3 regions of the Pseudoalteromonas sp. APM04 genome follow, and region 2 is predicted to be linked to each of the others. Evidence: predicted binding sites of a transcription regulator. Region 2 holds the regulator's gene; each other region holds the start of a gene.
The links. The regulator MetJ, encoded in region 2, represses methionine synthesis genes. The targets are predictions, from matches to a motif close to TAGACGTCTAGACGTCTA.
Positions count from the first base shown of each region.

Region 1 (7,875 bases), 1.3 Mb from region 2:
AAGCATAGGGCTGATGCGCAAGCATAGCAGCGGTGCCATCACCTTGATGTACGTCTAAATCAAAAATAAGCACGTTGGTTACTTCGCCGCTATTAATCAAGGTCTGGGTGGTAAAGGCTAAGTCGTTCACCATGCAATATCCTGAGCCAAAATCAAAGTGCGCATGGTGCGTGCCTCCTGCTAGGTGACAGGCTATGCCGTGTTTTAGCGCTAAGCGAGCGGTTTGTAATGTGCCCTGCGGGGCAGTAAATGTGCGCGCCATCAATTGAGCTGACCAAGGTAATCCTATACGACGCATGGCTTTATCGTCTAAGCGGTTGTTCCATAAATCGTGAATGTAGTTGTCGCAATGCACTAACTCTAAAGGCTCGGGAGAGCCTAAAACAGGTTGTGTGAGGTTATTACCAATTAAGCCTAGTTTTTTAACGTGTGTGTATAGGTTAGCAAACTTACTCATTGCAAAGCGGTGCTTATGATCAAAACTAAACGAGTAGTTTGGATGGTAAACTAATGGTAAATGAGGGTTTAGAGTCATATTCACACAGGCTATAAAGTTTTCCCTATGGTAATCAACTCCCCTCAAAGTGTCTATTTTTGTGAGTCGTGAATAAGCATGGCTAATTCGCGGTGAAGTAATTCATCGTCCGCTAAGTTGAGTTCAATGAGTCTTTTTAGATAGGTAATACTATCAATATCAATATGCTTACACTTTAAACCAATGTGATTGGCTTCTATATGGCAAATCGTTGTCTCCATTTTTATTTCAATTTCGCTGTCGGGTAAAATAAAACGCAGTATGGCATCATTTTCTATTTGATCATTTAATACATCACATTTACTGACTAGCGCGCCGTGCAATGAAATATCAAGCAAGGTACATGGATACTCATTTTCTTGAAAAATTATGTGCGCATCGGTTGAAAATAAAACACGTGAAAATTGACGACGTTCTTGCATGACTCTGCCTTATTGTTTTTTTAGTAATATCAATAGCATTAAATTAGTGTTCAGTAATAGTGCGAATAAAACAACTCATTAATAATCACTAAAATTACGGCATATGGTTGTTCTATGTAAATAATTTTTTATTTAGTTAGCGAGTGATTCAACATCAATCAAATGCATAATATTTTTAAATAAAATTGGTATAAGCATAGCTTTAAATTACACAGTTGCTAGCTACAAACACACATAGTTTATTTAAGGCATAAAAAACCCTGCGAAAAGCAGGGTTTTAAGGGTATTTCAGTTAATTTAGCTATTAACCAATTTTTTTGTATTTTATACGCTTAGGTTGTGCAGCTTCTGCACCGTAGGTCTTTTTGAGCCACTCTTCGTATTCAGTATAGTTACCATCGAAAAAGTTAATTTGTCCTTCGTCGCGGTAATCTAAAATGTGCGTAGCAATACGGTCAAGGAACCAACGGTCATGCGATATACACATTACACAACCTGGGAATTCTAAAATAGCATTCTCAAGTGCACGAAGTGTTTCAACGTCTAGATCATTGGTTGGCTCATCCAGTAGCACTACGTTACCACCGGCTTTTAATAATTTAGCAAGGTGTAAACGGTTACGCTCACCGCCCGATAAGTCTTTTACAAACTTTTGCTGATCGTTACCTTTAAAGTTAAAACGGCTAACGTAAGCACGGCTTGGGAATTCAAAGTTACCTATTTTTAAAACGTCTTGTCCGTCAGATATTTCTTGAAAAACTGTTTTGCTTTCGTCCATATCGTCGCGGAACTGATCAACCGTTGCTAGTTGTACGGTTTCACCAACGTTAACACTACCGCTATCTGGCTGCTCTTCGCCACTTAACATTTTAAATAGTGTAGATTTACCCGCGCCGTTGGCACCAATAATGCCCACAATAGCGCCTTTAGGCATTGTAAAGCTTAAGTCGTCTATTAATACGCGGTCGCCAAAGCTTTTACGTAAGTTAGTAACTTCTAATACTTGGTCGCCTAAACGTGGGCCAGGTGGAATAAATAGCTCGTTTGTTTCGTTACGTTTTTGGTAATCTGATTGTTGTAGCTCGCTAAACTGCGCCATACGTGCTTTAGACTTAGCTTGACGACCTTTAGGGTTTGAACGCACCCATTCAAGTTCTTGCGCAATTGATTTTTGACGTGCTTTTTCAGATTTTTGTTCTTGCTGTAAGCGCGCGTCTTTTTGTTCAAGCCAAGAAGAGTAGTTACCTTCCCATGGAATTCCTTCACCACGGTCAAGCTCTAATATCCAGCCAGCAACGTTATCAAGGAAGTAACGGTCATGCGTTACCGCCACAACAGTGCCTTCGTAGTCATGTAAGAAGCGCTCTAACCATGCAACCGACTCAGCATCCAAGTGGTTAGTTGGTTCATCAAGAATAAGCATATCTGGTTTTTCTAGTAACAAACGACAAATAGCAACACGGCGGCGTTCACCACCTGAAAGGTGCTCAATTTTAGCATCCCACTCAGGTAAGCGAAGTGCATCAGCAGCGCGCTCTAGTACGTTATCGATATTATGGCCATCGTGCGCTTGAATAACTGCTTCTAATTCACCTTGTTCTTTAGCCAGTGCGTCAAAGTCAGCACCTTCCATTGCGTACTCATTGTACACCTCATCAAGGCGATTAAGGGCGTGTTTTACTTCGCCAACAGCTTCTTCAACTATTTCTCGTACTGTTTTGCTTTCGTCTAGTACTGGTTCTTGTGGTAAGTAACCAATTTTAGTACCAGGCTGAGGACGTGCCTCACCTTCAAAGTCTTGGTCAACACCGGCCATAATACGTAGCAATGATGATTTACCAGAACCATTTAAACCAAGCACACCAATTTTGGCGCCAGGAAAAAAGAGCAACGAAATATCTTTTAAAATTGTACGCTTAGGCGGCACAACTTTAGATACTCGACTCATCGAGAAAATAAACTTATCAGGTAAAACCATGGAGGAAAGCCTTCAGATAATAATAAAAATTTTAATGTTGTATTGTAGTTGTTGAGAGGTGAAACAGTCAACGAATGGCGGGTGGGAATATATCTTTATCGTTTTATCTCGTTAAATGTATAGTTTTATTTGGGTGTGCTAACGTATTTAAACCATAGTAAAAATAAGAAAAACCCATGACTATACAAAAAGTAATAACAATGTTGGCTTTGCTTACGTTATTTACCACAAATCCCAAAGCTAGCGCAGTCGATTCTCCTTGGCCCGAAATAAGAAAACAAAGAATAAATAAACTCCTGCCAAACGCTTTAAAAGCAGCTAAGGTAGATGCTTGGCTTATTGTTTGTAGAGAAAATAACAACGACCCATTGGCTGACCATATTGGCTGTGAAAACGCAGGTTCGCCAGCGGCATATTTATTTTATTTTAATAAAGGGGCGTTTCATTCGGTAGCCTACTCACCTTCAAGCGAAGCAAAAGCACTCGACGAGCTAAACATACATGAAAAAGTGATCTCGGTGCCACGCAGTGTGTCTGCGTTAAAATACGCGGCTGAGTTTATAAAAAAACAATCCTTTGAGCGTATAGCAATAAATGTCTCTGATCTTAATGCACAGGCAGATGGATTATCGCACTCGCAATACAAGCAATTAGCTAACTTATTAGGCGCAAAGCAAACAGCAAAGCTCGTATCTTCCGAAGAAGTTGTTTATCAATGGCTTTCAATTAAGTTACCTGCTGAAGTTGAAATAATGAAAGAGGCCGCAATGCTTTCAGCAACGTGGCAAATAGAGGCTTATAAAACTATTATTCCGGGTAAAACCACCGATGCCGATGTAGCTAAATTTTTAAAAGCTAAAATGAAAGCACGAGGTGTAACCGATGCATGGGCTGCCGATCAAAATCCTAACGTAAATTCAGGTCCCGATCGTGGGCATTCGCATTCTACAAATAAAGTCATTATGCCGGGCGACGTAATTCAAATTGATTTTGGCGTAAAGCTCTACAATCGCTGGGTAAGTGACATCCAGCGTTTTGCTTATGTACTTAAAGAAGGGGAAACCTCTGCACCAGCCAACATTCAGCAATATTGGGTTAATGCCCGAGATAGCGGTTTTGCCGCATTTAATGCAATGAAACCCGGCGTAAAGGGTATAGACGTGGATCAAGCTCAAACCGTATTAATGAATAAATACAACTCAGAGCCTGTGCCATGGAGTACCGGCCACCCAGTAGGGTATGTTGCACACGATACCGGGCCCAATTTAGGTGGCTCTCGCAGTGCCCAAGTAAGGCCTGCTGCTCATCGTAAACTTAAAGAAGGAATGGTGTTTGCTTTTGATGGTTTTTTTAGTTGGCCTTTAAACAACACCGAGTTTAAAACCATTTCTGTTGAAGAAATGGCTGTAATTACCAAAAACGGCGCTGAGTATTTAATTCCCCCTCAGCAAAATTTAATATTAGTGGGCAATAATTAGTTCATTATTTTAAATGCAGTGAGTTAAGCCTCTTTTTAAGGGGGTGACTCATTGCTTGCCACATACTTAAGTAATAATGAATAAATTTCATTTAGACATCTATACATCTAGAGGTTGATATTTTTTGCTTTCAGTTCATAATTAGCACAAGTTTTTATGAGTAGGAGTTAAAAAATATGCCAATTACCGTAAAGGATGAGCTTCCAGCCATTGCACGTTTGCGCCAAGAAAACGTATTCGTCATGCCAAAAAGCCGTGCAAAAACGCAAGAAATCCGCCCAATGCGTTTGGCTATATTAAACTTAATGCCTAATAAAGTAGAAACCGAAGTGCAGTTTATTCGTTTACTTGCAAATTCTCCTTTGCAAGTAAACGTAGAGCTGCTGCGCCTAGACACTCACCGCAGCAGTAATAACTCAGAAGAACACCTAGATACCTTTTACCGCTATTTTTCAGAGGTAAAAAATAACAATTACGATGCGCTTATAGTTACAGGCGCACCGCTTGCGCATTTAGAGTATGAAGATGTTGCCTACTGGGAAGAGCTTAAAGTCATTATTGATTGGGCAGAGCAACACGTTACCTCTACGTTGTTTTCGTGTTGGGCGGCTCATGCAGCGCTATTCCATAGCTACAATTTAAAGCGCGACTTAAAACCCAATAAGCTGTGTGGCGTATTTACTCACCAATGCCATTTTAAACACGGGGCATTAACCCGCGGTTTTGATGATACCTTTTTAGTACCACACTCACGTTATGGGCACATTGATATAAAAAAAATAAATGCGTGTGACGATCTCGTTGTATTAGCAGGCTCTGAGCGAGTGGGTGCTTACTTATTAAAAAACAAATCGGGTAGCCAAGTATTTATAACAGGCCACCCAGAATACGATGCCGACACCCTAAAAGGGGAGTATGAGCGTGATTTACAAAAAAGCCCAGATGCGCCAAAACCTGAAAACTATTTTCCCGATGATGATGCAAGCAAGCAACCGTCAAAAACGTGGCAAAGCCATGCTTTTTTACTTTTTTCGAACTGGTTAAATTACTACGTGTATCAGACCACACCGTATGATATTAATTTAGTTAGCCAAGATGTGAGGACTAACAACTATGCCGAATAATACAGCCGCCAACAAACAAGCCGAACTAAGTGAAGCGCTTAAAGAGCGCATTTTAATTTTAGACGGCGCTATGGGCACTATGATCCAAACTCATAAACTTGAAGAAGAAGACTACCGAGGCGAGCGTTTTAAAGATTGGCACGTGCTAATAAAAGGCAATAACGATTTATTAAGCCTCACCAAACCCGAGCTAATAACCGATATACACCGCGGCTTTTTAACTGCCGGTGCAGATATTATTGAAACCAATACCTTTAACTCAACCACCATTTCGATGGAAGATTACGACATGGCAAGTATAAGCCGTGAAGTAAACTTAGAGTCGGCAAAACTCGCGCGTGCTATATGTGACGAGTTCACCGCTAAAAATCCAGAAAAACCACGTTATGTAGCCGGTGTTTTAGGGCCAACATCTAAAACCTGTTCTATCTCGCCAGATGTAAACGACCCAGGTTACCGAAACGTAACGTTTGATAAGCTGGTTACTGCGTATGTAGAGTCTACCCTTGCATTAATGGAAGGCGGCGCTGATTTAATACTTATTGAAACCATATTCGACACCCTAAATGCAAAAGCCGCCTCATTCGCAGTAGAAGAAGCCTTTGAGCAAGCCGGGCGCACATTACCTGTAATGATCTCGGGCACTATCACCGATGCCTCAGGGCGTACGCTTTCGGGGCAAACAACCGAAGCATTTTATAATTCTATTCGCCATATTAAGCCTATTTCAATTGGCCTTAACTGTGCCCTTGGGCCAGATTTACTGCGCCAATACGTAGAAGAGCTTTCGCGGGTATGCGAAACATTTACCTCAGTACACCCAAATGCCGGTTTGCCTAACGAATTTGGTGAGTACGACCTAGAGGCTCCTGAAATGGCTGCCGAGATTATCGATTGGGGCAAATCGGGCTTTATTAATATTGTGGGTGGTTGCTGTGGTACAACGCCTGCGCATATTCGTGCGTTTGCTAAAGGGCTTGAAGGGGTAAAACCTCGCGCATTGCCAGAGCTTGATGTTCGCATGCGTTTATCAGGCCTTGAAGCCTGTAACTTAAATTAAGGAGCCGCCAATGACCCAACAAATTGCAGTATTTACCAATGTCGGCGAGCGTACCAACGTAACCGGTTCAGCCATGTTTAAACGCTTAATCATGGAAGAAGATTACGAGACTGCCCTGAATGTTGCTCGCGAACAAGTAGAAAACGGCGCCCAAGTTATTGATATAAACATGGACGAAGCCATGCTGGACTCAAAAGCGGCCATGGTGAAGTTTTTAAATTTAATTGCCTCAGAACCCGATATTTCTAAAGTACCTATTATGGTCGACTCCTCTAAATGGGAAGTAATAGAAGCAGGCTTAAAGTGTATTCAAGGCAAGGCTATTGTTAACTCAATATCGCTTAAAGAAGGGGAGGAACCGTTTAAACACCAAGCTAAAATTATTAAACGTTTTGGCGCCGCCGCTGTTGTTATGGCGTTTGATACCGACGGCCAAGCCGACACCGCAGATAGAAAATACGAAATATGTGAGCGCAGCTACAAAATATTAGTCGACGAAATTGGCTTCCCGCCGGAAGATATCATATTCGACCCTAATATATTTGCCGTGGCCACCGGTATAGAAGAGCACGACAACTACGCAGTAGAATTTATAGAAGGCACACGCCGCATTAAGCAAAACTTACCGCACTGTAAAGTGTCGGGCGGGGTGTCTAATGTATCGTTTTCGTTTAGGGGTAATAACCCTGTACGCGAGGCCATTCACTCGGTGTTTTTATACCACGCGATAAAAGCGGGTATGGATATGGGGATTGTAAACGCAGGCCAGCTTGCGGTTTACGACGACATTCCAGAGGAACTTCGAAAAGCCGTAGAAGACGTAATACTTAACACCGATCCCGGTGCAGGTGAGCGTTTAGTAGAGCTTGCACCTAAATATTCAGGTATGGCACAAGCTGAGCGGGTAGAAGACTTAGAATGGCGCACATGGCCTGTTGAAAAACGCCTAGAGCACGCCCTTGTAAAAGGCATTACTACTTTTATAGATGAGGATACAGAAGAATGCCGCGCAGCTGCCGATAAACCTATTCATGTGATTGAAGGGCCACTCATGGATGGCATGAACGTGGTAGGGGATTTATTTGGCGCAGGTAAAATGTTTTTACCGCAAGTTGTTAAATCAGCCCGTGTAATGAAACGAGCAGTGGCTTACCTAGACCCATTTATTGAAGCCGAAAAAGAAGAAGGTGCCACTAACGGTAAAGTGGTTATGGCCACCGTAAAAGGCGACGTGCACGACATAGGTAAAAACATTGTAGGCGTAGTACTGCAATGTAA
Region 1 is NZ_CP094441.1:2,584,352-2,592,226, reverse strand. It holds gene MTP24_RS11945 (histone deacetylase) at 1-535, opposite strand, end outside; gene MTP24_RS11940 (PilZ domain-containing protein) at 589-957, opposite strand; gene ettA (energy-dependent translational throttle protein EttA) at 1,262-2,935, opposite strand; gene MTP24_RS11930 (M24 family metallopeptidase) at 3,112-4,413, shown strand; gene metA (homoserine O-succinyltransferase) at 4,590-5,537, shown strand; gene MTP24_RS11920 (homocysteine S-methyltransferase family protein) at 5,527-6,597, shown strand; gene metH (methionine synthase) at 6,608-7,875, shown strand, end outside.
Region 1: a site for MetJ is predicted at 4,506-4,523, ahead of metA (homoserine O-succinyltransferase). Genes of this name have one in related genera too.

Region 2 (7,875 bases):
CTCCACCTAAATTAATTTCGTCGAGGGCTTTTTCTAAACTGCCTTTTCGGCGAGTTGAATCGCGATCAATACGGGTTACCGGCGTATCAGGAAACTCGTTTGTTAAAAACTCTTCTATTTGTTCAGTCCCTTTACCATTAGGGAATATTTGCGTGCTCCCGCAATCAGGGCATTGATGAGGTACTTGATGTTGGTCGCCACAATGGTGGCAAATCATTTGACCAATCGCTTTATGGAACGTGGCACTAGTACTGCAACGGTTACATTCACTTAACCAACCACATTCATGGCAAATAAGTGTAGGTGAAAAACCACGACGATTTAAAAACACCATAACCTGTTTACCACGATTCAAATGTTGGCGCATAGTAGCAAGGCTTGCGTGAGCAATACCCGCCTGATCGGGCTGGCCTTTCATGTCGAGTAATTTAAATTGGTTATCGGTTGAGGTTTGAGCGCGCTCAGTCAGGCTTAATAGTTGGTACTTGTTATTAATGGCTTTATGCAAGGTTTCGAGCGCTGGAGTAGCACTGCCGAGTATAAGTGGAATTTTATGCTGGAATGCACGATAAGCTGCTAAATCTCGAGCATGGTAACGAAGGGTATCTTGTTGTTTAAATGATGAGTCATGTTCCTCGTCAACTACAATCATACCGAGCTTTAAAAAGGGTAAAAAAATACTTGAGCGCGTACCTATTACAATAGCGCAACTCCCTTTTTCGCAAAAGCGCCATGTTTGTAGGCGTTCGTTATCGGTAAGTGCAGAATGCCATAACATGATGGGTGTATCTGGAAAGCGACGACGAAAACGGTTTACCGTTTGAGGGGTAAGGCCTATTTCGGGGACAAGAACTAACGCTTGCTCACCTCGCTTTAATACTTCTTCAAGACATTGAAGATAGACTTCGGTTTTACCACTACCGGTAACCCCTTCTAATAAAAACGTGTTAAAGCCTTTACTTTGATTAATTGCAGTGCAAGCTACGGCTTGCTCTTTATTCAGTGTAGGCTTACTACCTACTGTTGGTGCAGTACTTTGCCACTGATTATCATGTTCTATGGTTTGTGTAACAAGCGCTTTTGCAATAAGGCTATCGATAGTTTTTTTACTAAAGCCGAGTGCTTTGAGCTCGGTTAATGATGATTTACCTGACTGTGCAAGTTGCTTTAATAAGTTAAGTTGAGTTTTTGCTTTGAGTGACGGAAGTGTTGATCCTTTTTCTGTCAGCATAACCATATTGATACTGGTTTTATCCGGTGACTCACCTTGGCGCAGCGCACTTGGTAGCGCTATGTGAATTGTTTCGCCGAGTGGGTAGCAGTAATAGCGAGATGTAAAACTCAAAAGTGCAATGTGCTCAGATGATAAAATAGGCGCGTCATCAATGATTTCGATGATGGATTTTATTTTGTTTTCGGGGACGTCGGTCTTGCTTTTAATAGCTAAAACAACGGCGACTTTTTTTTGGTTACCAAAAGGCACCAACACACGCATACCTGGTTTTAGTGGTGATTTCATGCCATCGAGTTGCTTATCTACTTTATAATCAAAGGTGCGCGGTAAGGGGACTTTTATAGCGACTTCAGCAAAACACATAGCAACTCAACTCATAAAATTAATGATGTAATGTACTAAAAATAACGTTAAAAACCTACTAGCAAATATTGCTTGCTTAAGTGTCTGCCTACTTTTTTAGCAAAACAGTTAATAATAGCTTGTGTGTTTGATGGTAGTTGGATAAAATCCGCGACCAACAAATTTGTTTTAACGACGTATGGTGCCAGACTTCGGGTTTGGAGAGCGATGCGGCCTTAACTAGAGGTTTCTATGAAAGAAGGTATTCACCCTAAGTACGAAGTAATTTCTGCAACTTGTTCATGCGGCAATAAATTCGAAACAAGCTCTACTCTATGTAAAGACATTCACCTTGACGTATGTTCAGCGTGTCACCCTTTTTACACTGGTAAGCAAAAAGTTTTAGACACTGGCGGACGTGTTGATCGTTTCAACAAGCGTTTCGGTGCACTTGGTAGCAAGAAGTAAATTTTGCTGTCTCGTTAAATTAAGCACCTTAGGGTGCTTTTTTTATGCTTTTAATTTAGTTATACCAATTTAATAGTAATAACGTTTCGATTTAAAAAATTAAGTTTTACACGAACGGCGTCAATATTTTTTAATATAGGACAGCTAAATAACAAATTATTTAGCTTATTGCTCGATTTTCATATTCCCCTGCTATGCATAACTATTTCCTGTTCTTATTCTGAATATGCATAAACCTTTACAGACAAACCGCAAATTATTCTCTATATTTTTAATTAGTTCATTTTTTAACTAAGTAGTTAAATGTAGCTAACGTGAAGTTATATGTTTTTAAAGTATGTGAATAAGCCTATTTTTGCTTATTTTTATAGTACTTTATTAAGATGTTTTATAAAAAATAATGAAAGAACAAATGTGCCTTTAGAATCCGTTATTGGATGAATTTTTATTTATAAAGTGTCGATATAATTTACAAAAGTTATTGAAAAACCTCTTAAAATTAATCGAACTAGCATATAACAGGATAGACCTGATATTGCTTGGAATTTAAAAATAATAAGGGTATCGTAGCCTAAACTTCACCTCTCACTTTTACTTTAATTGCAGGATACAATCGCGTTATGTCAGACTTTCGTGAACAAGCACTACACTATCATTCGCATCCCGTTCCAGGAAAAATTAGCATTGAACTAACAAAGCCTGCTGAAACGGTAAAAGATCTCGCATTAGCATATAGCCCAGGAGTTGCAGAACCCGTACGTGAAATCGCTGCAGACCCTGCAAACGCTTATAAATACACAGGTAAAGGGAATATGGTTGCGGTTATCACTAATGGTACTGCAATTTTAGGCTTAGGTAATTTAGGCCCACTTGCTTCAAAACCTGTAATGGAAGGTAAGGCGTTACTGTTTAAGCGATTTGCTGGCCTTGATTCTATTGATATCGAAGTGAAACACCGCACTACTGAAGACTTTATTAATACAGTTGCTAATATTGCCGACACGTTTGGCGGAATTAACCTTGAAGATATTAAGGCGCCAGAGTGTTTTGAAATAGAAAAAGCATTGATTGAGCGCTGCAGTATCCCGATATTTCATGATGATCAGCACGGTACAGCCATTGTAACTGCTGCGGGTATGTTGAACGCGCTTGAGGTGCAAGGCAAGTCTATCGAAAATGCGACTATTGTGTGTTTGGGTGCCGGTGCTGCTGCGGTTGCTTGTATGGAGCTGTTAATTAAGTGTGGTGCTTTGCGCGAGCACATTTATATGCTTGACCGTAAAGGTGTTATTCATACTCGTCGTGATGACTTAAATGAATACAAAAAACTTTTTGCTAACAATACAGACAAGCGCACGTTGCAAGATGTTATTGAAGATGCAGATGTATTTGTTGGTGTATCGGGGCCTAATTTATTAGCTGCCGATGATTTAAAATTAATGGCAGAAAAACCAGTTGTGTTTGCTTGTTCAAACCCAGATCCAGAAATTGATCCTGCACTGGCTCATTCTGCTCGAAACGATCTAATTATGGCAACGGGTCGATCAGATTACCCTAACCAAGTTAATAATGTACTGTGTTTTCCGTTTATATTCCGCGGTGCTCTTGATGTACGCGCCAGTGCAATAAATGATGAAATGAAAATTGCAGCTGTAGAAGCGATTAGAAGTATTGCCAAAGAGCCTGTACCTGCTGAAGTACTGACAGCTGCGGGTGTTGATAAGCTGGAGTTTGGTAATAAGTATATTATTCCAAAACCAATGGATCCTCGTTTATTACCGCGTATTGCAAAAGCGGTTGCAATAGCTGCTGTAGAGTCAGGTGTTGCACAAATTGATTTACCAGAAAACTATATGGAATAACGACTAAGCTGTAATTTAGACACAAAAAAAACCTCAATTAATTGAGGTTTTTTTGTGTCTAAATTACGTTTAGTCTTCGTTTAAAACAGGCACTTCTAGCCCCATTTCTTGCATTATTTTTTTCACTTCTTCAGGCACTTTTTCGGCGTTGTCTTTGCGTAAGTCGTCGTCGTTAGGCAAAGGTTGACCGGTAAATGCATGTAAAAATGCTTCACAAAGTAATTCACTATTTGTTGCATGACGTAAGTTATTAATTTGACGACGCGTGCGTTCGTCCGTTAATACCTTTAATACATTTAGTGGGATTGAAACGGTAATTTTTTTTACTTGTTCTGATTTTTTCCCGTGTTCTGCGTATGGGTGAATATACTCACCATTCCATTTAGCCATAAGATGTATCGTCGCCTCAGATTAATAATTGCTCATATGCACTACAATGCATATGAATATGCGTGAAATTCTATCGATTTAAAAAAGATAGTCAAATACTAGTTTTTTAGCCATCTGGAGCTTTAAATGTTTTGACATCTTTAATAAGATAAATTACTCTTTTAGACGTCTAAACATCCAAATTAAATAGGTGACGAATATGAGCGAAAAAAATAAAGCAACCATTGCAGTAAGAAGTGGTGTTGAAGCAGACAAACATCATGGCGCAGTTGTCGCACCTATTTACTTATCAACCACCTATTCGTTTGCCGACTTTGATACAAAGCGTCAATACGATTACGGGCGAAGTGGTAACCCCAATCGTGATATTTTAGCCGAAACCTTGGCTGAGCTTGAAGGTGGCGCACGCGGTATTATTACTGCCACGGGTATGTCTGCCGTTCATTTGGCTACGCAAATCCTGAATCATGACGATACGTTAGTGATCCCACATGATTGTTACGGCGGAAGCTATCGTTTATTTACTTCACTGCAAAAGCGCGGTTTGCTCAAGCTAGAAGTTTTAGATTTAACACAAGCACAAAGTTTAGATAAAATTTTAGCAATTAAGCCTAAGCTAATTTGGATAGAAACACCAAGTAACCCATTACTACGCTTAACTGATATTAAAGCAATAACCGATGTTGCTAAGCAGTGCGGTGCTTTAGTCGCTGCCGACAACACATTTTTATCACCAGCATTACAAAACCCTATTAAATTTGGTGTTGATATAGTTGTACATTCCACCACCAAGTACATCAATGGTCATTCAGATGTAGTGGGCGGTGCGGTGATTGCTGCTTCACAAGAGCTGGGCGATGAACTGGCATGGTGGGCAAACAATATAGGTATTACAGGTGCGCCATTTGATAGTTATTTAACATTGCGCGGGTTGCGAACACTAAATGTGCGTTTAAAGCAGCATCAAGAAAACGCATTAGCGATTGCTAAATATTTAGAAAAATCGGAATTTGTTCGCCAAGTTTATTACCCTGGTCTTGAATCACACCCTCAGCATGAATTAGTCAAAGCGCAGCAACTAGGCTTTGGTGGCATGGTGAGTTTTGATATTAAAGGCGACATAAACGATGCTGCGGCGTTTTTAACCAGCTTACGTGACTTTAGCTTGGCAGAGTCTTTGGGCGGAGTAGAGAGCTTAATATGCCATCCTGCAACTATGACCCATGCTGGCATGGAGCCTAAAGCACGTCTTGAGGCGGGAGTGGGCGATACACTTATTCGAGTTTCAGTAGGTATAGAAGATATAAACGACTTATTAGCTGATTTAGAGCGCGTGTTTCAGCTTGTAAAGCCAGGCAGTAAAGCAAATTTAAACAAAGGAGCTGGCGGTGACATTAAATTAAGTGCCGCTCATCCAGCGCTTTGGTGAACAATATGACACAAACAGTACATAAATTTGGTGGTTCAAGCCTTAGTTCGGCTCAACGGTATGAGCGGGTTGCGAGTATTATTTTAGATCATACTCAGCCGGGCGATTGTGTTGTTGTATCTGCGGCGGGAAAAACAACCGATACTTTGGTGAAGTTATGGCAAAGCTATCAGCAACAAGATACGCATGTCGTTGCTGATATATTGCTGCAATTAAATAATCATCAAACTGATTTAATCACACAGTTACTCCATGCAGATCTTAAGCGAACTGCTTTAACGCGTTTGCATAGTGAACTAACAGCGATTAGTGAATTGATAAAAAACCAAGGCTTGGAAGAGGCTCCCTTGCTTGCTCATGGTGAGGTATGGTCTGCACGCTTATTGGCGCTTTACCTTACGCAATTAAATATTAATGCTTGTGACCTTGATGCTCGAACACTTTTTACATTAAATAATGGGCAATTGTTACATACCCAAAATGCGCAGCAATGTGCGAAGTTTATAACCCCAGACTACATTAATGTTGTCACAGGCTTTATTGCATCAAATACGTTGGGTGACACGGTTACACTTGGTCGCAATGGGAGTGACTATAGTGCAACCTTACTCGCTAATTACTGCCATGCTAAGCAGGTGTGTATTTGGACCGATACACAAGGTGTATACAGCACAGACCCTCGCAAAGTTAGTAAAGCGGTTAAATACAATAAAGTGTGTAGAGGTCAAGCTAACCTATTAGCGCGATTAGGTAATCCTGTTTTACACGCTAAAACGCTTTCTCCTTTAAGAAACAGCGATATAAAACTATCTGTTCGTAGTAGTTTTGATGTGCAAGCAACGCCTACAGATATAGTTAAAGAAGGAAATGTAAAACAAAAGCGTTTTATTACCACGTTAAACAACATCGATTTATTAACAGTTGAAAAGCTGGCCGAAGGCGAAGTCGCAGATGTTAGCCAGCTTATTCAACACAGCATTCATCACTTTAGTCAAAATGGTGAAACTTATTTAGTTGTACCCGCTGCTTCAACATATAAAGTTGTTAGTTTTTTTGAGGGTAGAGCAAACATTAGCGAATCGAGCTTAAATGGCTGTGCGGTTGTTGCGCCTGTTAATGATATTTCAAAACTGAATGTGTTGGCTATTGATACGTTAAATGCTCATGCCATCGAGCCGCGCTTTATTCACCAAGACAGTGGATACATTTTACTATTAACGGATCAGGTTATAGATAGCGACATACTGAGTGTTTTACACGATAAGCTTATTAATAAAGGCCAAGAAGTTGCTTTAATAATCGCGGGCCTTGGAAATGTGGGAGAGGTATTTATAGAGCAGCTGTCAGCTCAATTCGAGCGTTTCTCTGATGACTTTACAATTAAATTGGTTGGGTTAATACGCTCTGAAACGTTACTTTTTAATCCCAGTGGTATAAACATTGCTGATTGGAAAACGCATTTTCTCTCACAAAGCAAAGCTTATAATAACCAAACATTACTAAACATAATTAGTGAGCTTGATTATGAGCATAAAGTGGTTGTTGATATTACCGCAAGCGAGGCATTTAGCCAGTTATACCCGGAGTTTGTTGCATTAGATTGCCACTTGATCAGTGCTAACAAATACGCTGGAACTGCTGATACAGCATGGTATAAAGCTTTGCGTACGAGTATTAGTGAGCGAAATTTGCATTGGCGCTACAACACAAGCGTAGGTGCAGGCTTACCTGTTAACTTTGCATTGGCAGATTTGCAAAACAGTGGTGACAAAATTACTCGTATTGAAGGTGTTTTTTCAGGCACGTTATCGTGGTTATGCAGTAAGTTTGACGGAACAATACCATTTTCTGATCTGGTGCTTGAAGCACAAAAGATGGGGTTCACAGAGCCCGATCCGCGTGAAGATTTATCAGGACGTGATATGCAGCGTAAACTGCTTATACTTGCCAGAGAGCTTGGTTTAGAGCTCGACCTTGATGATATAAGCTTATCAGCACTCATGCCCGAAACGCTTGCTATAGGAAGTTGGGACGACTTTTTAGCTAATGAATCCACCCTCAATGACTTTATTGACGCTCATGCTGCAAATGCCAAAGCACAAAGTTCCGTACTTCGTTACACGGGTTTACTTGAAATTACGGAAAATAAA
Region 2 is NZ_CP094441.1:381,441-389,315, forward strand. It holds gene priA (primosomal protein N') at 1-1,597, opposite strand, end outside; gene rpmE (50S ribosomal protein L31) at 1,829-2,044, shown strand; gene MTP24_RS01805 (malic enzyme-like NAD(P)-binding protein) at 2,665-3,906, shown strand; gene metJ (met regulon transcriptional regulator MetJ) at 3,976-4,296, opposite strand; gene metB (cystathionine gamma-synthase) at 4,496-5,725, shown strand; gene metL (bifunctional aspartate kinase/homoserine dehydrogenase II) at 5,731-7,875, shown strand, end outside.

Region 3 (7,875 bases), 380 kb from region 2:
ATATCTTCTGCTGTGATGTTGTCGGCCGACTTATAAAGCTGGTTAATAACCTCAGGATCGCGTTCAAAATGCATGTAACTTGCAAGCGTTGATGCAATTGCTTGCGAAGAATCTAAACCATTAATAAAGCCATATTTAAGGTTAGACTTTAAGTCACTTAATTTTTGTGCATCGACCAATTCTGTTCTGGCTTTTGCATAAGTGCGGTTAATTGCATCACGCGCTTTTGCTAAATCATCAGCGTTTTCTACTTTTACAAATACATGCAGTAAGCCTGGATCTTTGGTTTCTGGATTATAAGTAAACATTTGACTCGCTATTTGTTTATCAACAACGAGCTCTTGATATAAATCTGAGTTACTTGAAAAATAAAGCTGCGAGATTAAATCAAGTGCAGATCTGTCTTTTTTAGCGGGTTCCCACGCAGCACCTTTATACGATACCAATAGCCAATGCCCCGGCAAGGCTTTATTTTGTTCATGCAAATATTTAGGAGCTTGCTGTTTTGGCTCAGCTTTAATATCGGCAACGTAATTGCCTTTTTCCCAACCACCCCAGTGTTTTTTAACCATTGCCATTGTGGCTTTTGGGTCAACATCACCCACAATAACTAGCGATACATATTCTGGCTTATAAAACTTATCAAAAAACTCTTTACCGTAAGCCATTTGGTCTGGCATGGCTTCTATGTCTTCAAAAAAGCCCATTGTGGTGTGTTTGTAAGTATGCTTTTCAAAAGCCTCTGCACGCACAGCACTTAATAACTTGCGAATCGGGCTGGCGTTATTTTTTAAGTACTCACCTTTTACCGTCAATGCTTCGGTTCTAAATTGCTCTTCGGTGTAGGTTAAGTTTTGGAAAATATCAGCTTCAATCTCAAGTACTTTATCAAGGTGCTGCTTTGAAAAGTTTAAATGGTAGTTAGTGTAATCGTTGGTAGTGTATGCACGGTTATCAACCCCTGCATTTTTGAATATGGCGGTGTATTCGTCTTGCGGAAATTTTTTAGAGCCTTTAAATACCATATGTTCAAAAAAATGAGCAAAACCAGTTTTACCCGCTTCCACTTCATTGCGCGAGCCAACAGAAACCGGTATTTGCAGCGAAACGACATCAGGGTAATCCGTTTTTACAACCATTACACGTAAGCCATTCTCAAGCTCTTCAATTAGGTAATCTTGTGAAAAAACACGGTCATCAGCTTTTTTTATTTGTTCTTGTTTTGCTGTTTGCGTCGTTTCATTTTTTTGCATTGCACAGCCAGTTAAAGCGAGTGATACCGCAAGGCTTGTTGCTAATAATTTAAATTTCATAATTGTCCTTTAGTAAATTGAGCAAAGTTGTTGTCAAAATATTTACAATTTCACTACTAATTATGCCCCAAAGCCAATGAATATAAGAGCCCTCAGTCGCTTTATTATGTAAACAACTGTGTCATGCACTTAATTTAGGAACTCCTTTGTATGAATAATCCTCACGTTGCTTGAAAAACTTTCACTTAAAAAATCTATCTAGACGTCTAAATGGCTGCTATATTAAATCTATCAACCATTGAGCTGGAATGAGGATTATGGCTTTATCACTTCAAGAGAAAATTGAGGACACTAATCAAGGTGTTTATCTTATTGGCACAACGCCACCCAAAATAGGCACTGATAAAGCGCAGTTAAAAACCATTGCAGAAAAACTATTAGGCCGCTTACACGAAATTGAATACGACGGTGTTGTAATTTACGATATTCAAGATGAGAGTAGCCGTACTAATCAGGCTCGTCCGTTTCCATTTAAACAAACGGTTGATCCGCGTGAGTACAGTAAGTTGCTAAAAGACTTATCACGCCTAGATGTAATTACCTACAAAAGCGTAGCGCAACGCGGTGAGGCTGAATTTAAAGAGTGGCTAGATGAAACTAAAAACGAGTTTGATTTAAAAAATGTCGTTTTAGTAGGTAGCCCATCGTCGGAAGGTGATATTAAACTAAGCCTACCTGACGCTTATAAGACATTAGCTAAGCAAAGTGATGACTTCTTTTTAGGAGGCGTTACCATTGCAGAGCGACATGCAAGTAAACGTAATGAACACGAACGCTTAATAGAAAAAACAACACAAGGTTGCCAATTTTTTATATCGCAAGCGGTTTATAATGCTCAAGCTACTATTGATTTAATAACAAGTTACGCGCGTACCTGCAAGGCACAAGGCGTTACACCAAAACGTATTATACTCACGTTTACACCATGTGGCGGTGAAAAAACCCTAGAGTTTATGCAGTGGTTGGGTATTTCAGTACCAGAGGCGACCAAATGGCGCATGCTTGACGCAGACAACACCTTGAGTGAATCGGTGCGTATTTGCCGCGAAAATCTCGATTCAATTTTAAAAAGCTGTGCACACCTAGACGTGCCACTGGGTTTAAACATTGAAAGCTTAACAAACCGTAAAGAAGAAATTGACGCATCAATTAACCTATACCGTTTATTAAAAGCAACTATGGAGCTCAACCTAGCTGAGAAACAAATAGCGTAAAGTTAAACTAATTTACACCCTTCTTGGCAAGCTAATGCTTGCCTTTTTTACCTCACCAGCTTATTAAGTAAACAACTCAAAAAAATTAAATACACACCCACTTTGCTATTACTTCAAACATACTTTCAACCTTAATGGGCTTTGAAATATAGCCATTCATACCGCAGTCTTGCGCCTTTAATAAATCCGTTTCTCTTGTATTAGCAGTCATTGCAATAATGGGTAAATTTTTAAACTTTGCTTGTTTTTTTATTTCTGTGGCTGCGTTATAACCATCCATTCTAGGCATTTGGCAGTCCATTAACACACCATCGTAAGTTTTATGTTTTAGCGCATCTAATGCCTCAAGGCCATCGTTAGCAATATCAACAATTAAGCCATTTTTACGTAGTATTTGTGTAGCTACTTGTTGATTGAGCGGGTTATCTTCAACCAATAAAATATGAATACCTTGCAGTTTTTGTAGTGTGTTTTGTGTATTTAAGCTCTGTTGTGATTCTGGTTTTTTTAGTGTTTTTATATGCATAATTTGTAAAAGTACGTTATGCAAAGTACTTTTAATTATTGGTTTTATGAGTACTTTATAAGTGTTATTACCAAACCCTAGTAGGCTTTCGTTTAGCGCTTTATTTTCACAAGGCGCTATTACAATTAGCTTTTTTGCATTTAATTTAAGCTTATTGCGCAAAGACTGCGCAGCACTATCATGATTTAAATTTAAAGTTCGCCAATCTATAAATATAAAATCGTAATCATGTAGAATGCCTAGCCGGTCTAATACTTGGTTGATGTTGTTTACAGTGTCAAATTTTACTTCAAAACCTAAAAGCAGCGTTTGTAATGATGTTAACTGACTATCTGAACTCTCAATAACAAGTGCTCGCTTGGCTCTAATTTGTGATATTTCAAACTCATTTTGCTTAGTCGAATAATTGAGTGGAATAGTAAAACTAAAGCAGCTCCCCTTATTTAATTTGCTGTTTACTGTAATATCGCCCTGCATTAGTTCGACCAATGTTTTGCTTATTACCAAACCAAGCCCCGTTCCACCAAACTTTCGGGTTGTCGATACGTCAGCCTGAGTAAAAGGTTTAAATAGTGAGTCAACTTGTGCTTGGGTCATCCCAATGCCGTTATCTGAAATAGAGAAAGCAACACTGCAATAACTATCTACTTTCTGAACTAGTTTTACAGCTAATATAACCTTACCCCGTGTTGAAAATTTAAGTGCATTATTTAACAGATTTAATAGTACTTGGTTGAGTCTTAATGCATCACCAATAAAAAAGTCAGGCAGTAAGGGGTCAATATCAAACACCACTTCAATTTTTCTTTGTGATGCTAGCGTGCTAATAATATTTACAAGATTTTCTAGGAAGGTATTAAAATTGAATTCTTTTTGTTCTAGCTCTATTTTACCCGCTTCAACCTTTGAAAAGTCTAAAATATCATTAATTATTCCTAATAAAGACTCTGCCGAATAATGAATTTTTTCAACATAGTCGCGCTGTTTTTCCGAAAGCTCAGTATCTAAAGCCAAATAAGCCATGCCTATTATGGCATTCATCGGGGTGAGAATCTCATGGCTCATGTTTGCTAAAAAGTCTGATTTAGCCTCATTCGCAGCTTCTGCATCTTGTTTAGCCAGTTCAAGGTCGTGAGTTCTGTTAGCAACCTCCTGCTCCAAATTTTCAGCCGCACCTTTGAGTACCTTATTGGCTTCGTAAAGCTGTAACGATTTGGCTTCAAGTAGTTTTTCAGCTTCTTTTCGTGCCAAACGCTCTCGTTCTAATCTGCGCTGTAAAAGAGCTACATCCATATTTAACCGACCAGAGTTAAGTTAAATGTAGCAACTTGATGATCGTCACTGATATCGCTGCGTATGCTGATATTTTCCTTAAAATGCTCGGCTGCACCTTCTATTAACCCCTCAGCGAGCACTGCAAAGGGATTACTCGAATGGTAAACCATCTGCATTTGAGTATCACTTAATCGCTTGGTTTGAAAACTAGGTAACTCAACGTCGGTGTACAATTTTTCAACTTCTACATGCACGTGTCTATCTATGGTATCTAAAAAATCAAACGTGGTAGTGAGGTTTTCAAAAAACTGTGGGTAGTAAACTAAGAAGCGCGTTAACAGATATTTTCCGTACTCTTTAACCAGTACATCTACTGGAATATCGGCAATGTTGCTCAACGAAGTCACTAATTTTAAAAGCTCTTGCTTGTTATAGTTACCAACGCTGGTGTAAATCCCATTGGAATCCAGTTCGTTTTGTTCAATAATTTGATCGGCAACGGCAGGTGAAAATGTGCTTTCGACCATTTCTAAAAATTCAGTAAAAATAATACCTTTCATCGCTCTACCAATCTATTAGTCGTAGATTAAGTATAGATTTAAACTGTAATAATGCACATTTGTAAGAAGAAAAAACACTTACAAAGTATTGCGATTTAAAGGGGGGATTATTTATTTTGCCGCTTTATGTAAAAGTGACCATTAAAATAAGCGCAGCTGATGTGTATAAAATTGCTAAATACTATTTAAAAACTAATTTTTATCACTAAATGGGGCATTAACTGCCCCATGCTATTGGCTATTATTTTCGTCGTCTGCTTGGTGCCCTTTTACCTGTAATACGCTTTTTGTCACGATCTTTACGCGCTTTATTGGTGTTTTTTCGGTTATCTTTAGGGGCTTTGTTTAAGTCAGGCTCATAACCTTCTAACCATTGTGGTGCTAAACGCGTATCAAGCAATACTTCAATTTCTTCAAGTAACCATTGCTCGTCAATACTTACAAGCGACATTGCAAGGCCTTGCTCGCCTGCGCGACCCGTACGGCCTATGCGGTGGACATAATCTTCAGCTATATATGGCAATTCAAAGTTAATTACGTATTTAAGCGCCGGAATATCTAAACCACGGGCAGCTACATCGGTGGCAACTAATACGCGAGTAGTACCTTCTTTAAAGTTTTGTAGTGCACGGTCTCGCGCGCCTTGCGATTTATCGCCATGAATGGATTCTGTTTTTAAACCGTCTTTACACATTTCTTTGGCAAGCTTATCGGCCATTTGTTTGGTGCGCGTAAATATAAGTACTTGGCGCCAATTTTTCATGCCGATCATATGCGATACAAGTTCGCGCTTACGGTCTTCATCAACTGCGTAAATAATTTGCTCTACTTCAACGGCGGCTGAGTTACGTTTATCAACTTCAATCAGCTCGGGGTTTTTAAGTAGTTTTTTACTTAGCTCAAACACGCTGTCATCGAATGTGGCTGAGAACAATAAGGTTTGGCGATCGCCCGGAATATGGCGCAAAATACGTTTTATTTCATCAATAAAGCCCATGTCGAGCATGCGGTCGGCTTCATCAAATACTAATGAATCAACACTAGAAAGCACCACACTGCCTTTAACTATATGATCGAGCAAACGACCTGGTGTTGCCACTATCACTTGCGCCGTTTTAAGTGCTTTAATTTGCGGGCCAATACTTGCGCCGCCATACGCTAAAGCACCCTGAACATTACTGCCTTGAGCGTATTTTTCAAAGCTTGCAAACACTTGCTGAGCAAGCTCACGCGTAGGCGTTAAAATGACCACTCGAGCAATGCCTGGCTCATCTTTTTTAGGTGTATTTAAAAGCTTATGTAGTAGTGGCAATACAAAGGCTGCTGTTTTACCTGTGCCAGTTTGTGCGCTGCCCATTACATCGTTGCCCGCGAGAATTGGCGGAATAGTTTTAATCTGAATTGCGGTAGGCTGAGTGTAATTATTTTGCTCAATCGCTGTTAATAATAACGGGTCGAGATTAAGTGATGAAAATGATGTAGCAGACATAGGCTTAGCTTTAAAATAACAAAGAGCGCCATTATACCTGAGCTTTAGCAATAAAAAAGGCGCTATCAATAGCGCCTCATTTAAATGCTGATTTTAAACTGGTTTTAAGGTCGCTTTCCGCTCATTATAAAATGCGATTAAGTCATCAACCGTTGCTTGGCAGTATTCACGAATACCCGACACCACCATGTGCTTTTCACCAAAACCAACTTTTTCGCCGTTTTCTAATAGGTTAAAGCGCAGGGTAATTTTGCCGCGCTTACCTGTATATTCAAAGCTTGGCTCTGCAAATTCAAGCGTTGGTGCTTTAATCTCAATGTTATCAAGATTAATAATCATTGATTCGTAAATAACCATAGGGCGCGCTGGGTTAATCATTACCTCTTGCTTGCCCATTAACGGAATAATGACATGCGGGAAAGCTGCACCAGAAAACTCAACATAGTTTTTTATTAAGCTATTAGTAAGTGTTGGGCATTTGCTGGTTTTACCTTCGCGTTTTACCTTTAAAATTACCTTATCGCCGTTGGTTACATCAAACTCATCATCCCCTTGTGGAAAGTTAAGTTTGGTATTTTCGTCAACCATGCCAGCAAAGGTAAATTCCATTCGCTCACTTATACCGTAGCGGTCTAACACTAAAGAAAAAAGTAAGTCTCCTGGCGCGCAAAACTTTTTGGCATCTTTATCATGAAGTGGATTGTAATCATCTGCAACGCACTTTGCGAAACGACACCCTTGCTCACGAGAGATAGAAACATAATCAGCGTGCTGCTGAAAGTAAGGACTTAACATAGTTTGTTCACTGCTTAAACTGCTTATAACTTACCCATACTACCAGAAAAAATTTAAAGAGAGGTCGAATCACTTACAAAATGATACAACTTACTTTTGCTTTTGCTTTGCTTGCTTTTGTTTTTATTGATAATTTGTTCTTAAGCCAACAATAAATAAGGGATTAATCATTATGCTGCGTATTTTTGCTGTAACCTGTGTGCTAACTGCACTAACTGGGTGTTCTGGCGTTACTTACCATACCAATATAAACAACGATGTTTTAGGTGATGAAATTGGTACTTATGTAAATAAAAGAGATTTGCATCAATTTTATAGTGACCAACAAGCCCATGAAAGCGGTGCTTCATTATTAGGCCGAATTAAAGGCGAGAGCTGTAATGGAGATGGCCGTGGTGAAAACAATAACGTTAGTTACAATCGCGCCAAATCAAGTGCCATTGATTCACTTAAAGTGGATGCAATGCGCAGAGGCGGTAATGCCTTTACTATTAATTCTTGTAGAGAAACTCCTCAATCTTATTGCGACATTTCGGTTACTTGTACTGGTCAAGCTTACGACTTGAAATAAATGCAGTAATACCAGAACTAATTAACACTGGCTCCCTAAAACAAAAAAGCCGAGCTTATTTAATAAGCTCGGCTTTTTAAAAAGTATGACTAAAGATTATGCGCTTGGGTATGTGCGGTAAGCACGCTCAAT
Region 3 is NZ_CP094441.1:757,954-765,828, reverse strand. It holds gene MTP24_RS03610 (M16 family metallopeptidase) at 1-1,313, opposite strand, end outside; gene MTP24_RS03605 (methylenetetrahydrofolate reductase) at 1,571-2,527, shown strand; gene MTP24_RS03600 (response regulator) at 2,613-4,346, opposite strand; gene MTP24_RS03595 (heme NO-binding domain-containing protein) at 4,349-4,888, opposite strand; gene MTP24_RS03590 (DEAD/DEAH box helicase) at 5,130-6,377, opposite strand; gene MTP24_RS03585 (DUF3581 domain-containing protein) at 6,471-7,172, opposite strand; gene MTP24_RS03580 (hypothetical protein) at 7,345-7,743, shown strand; gene gltX (glutamate--tRNA ligase) at 7,840-7,875, opposite strand, start outside.
Region 3: a site for MetJ is predicted at 1,513-1,530, ahead of MTP24_RS03605 (methylenetetrahydrofolate reductase). Genes of this name have one in related genera too.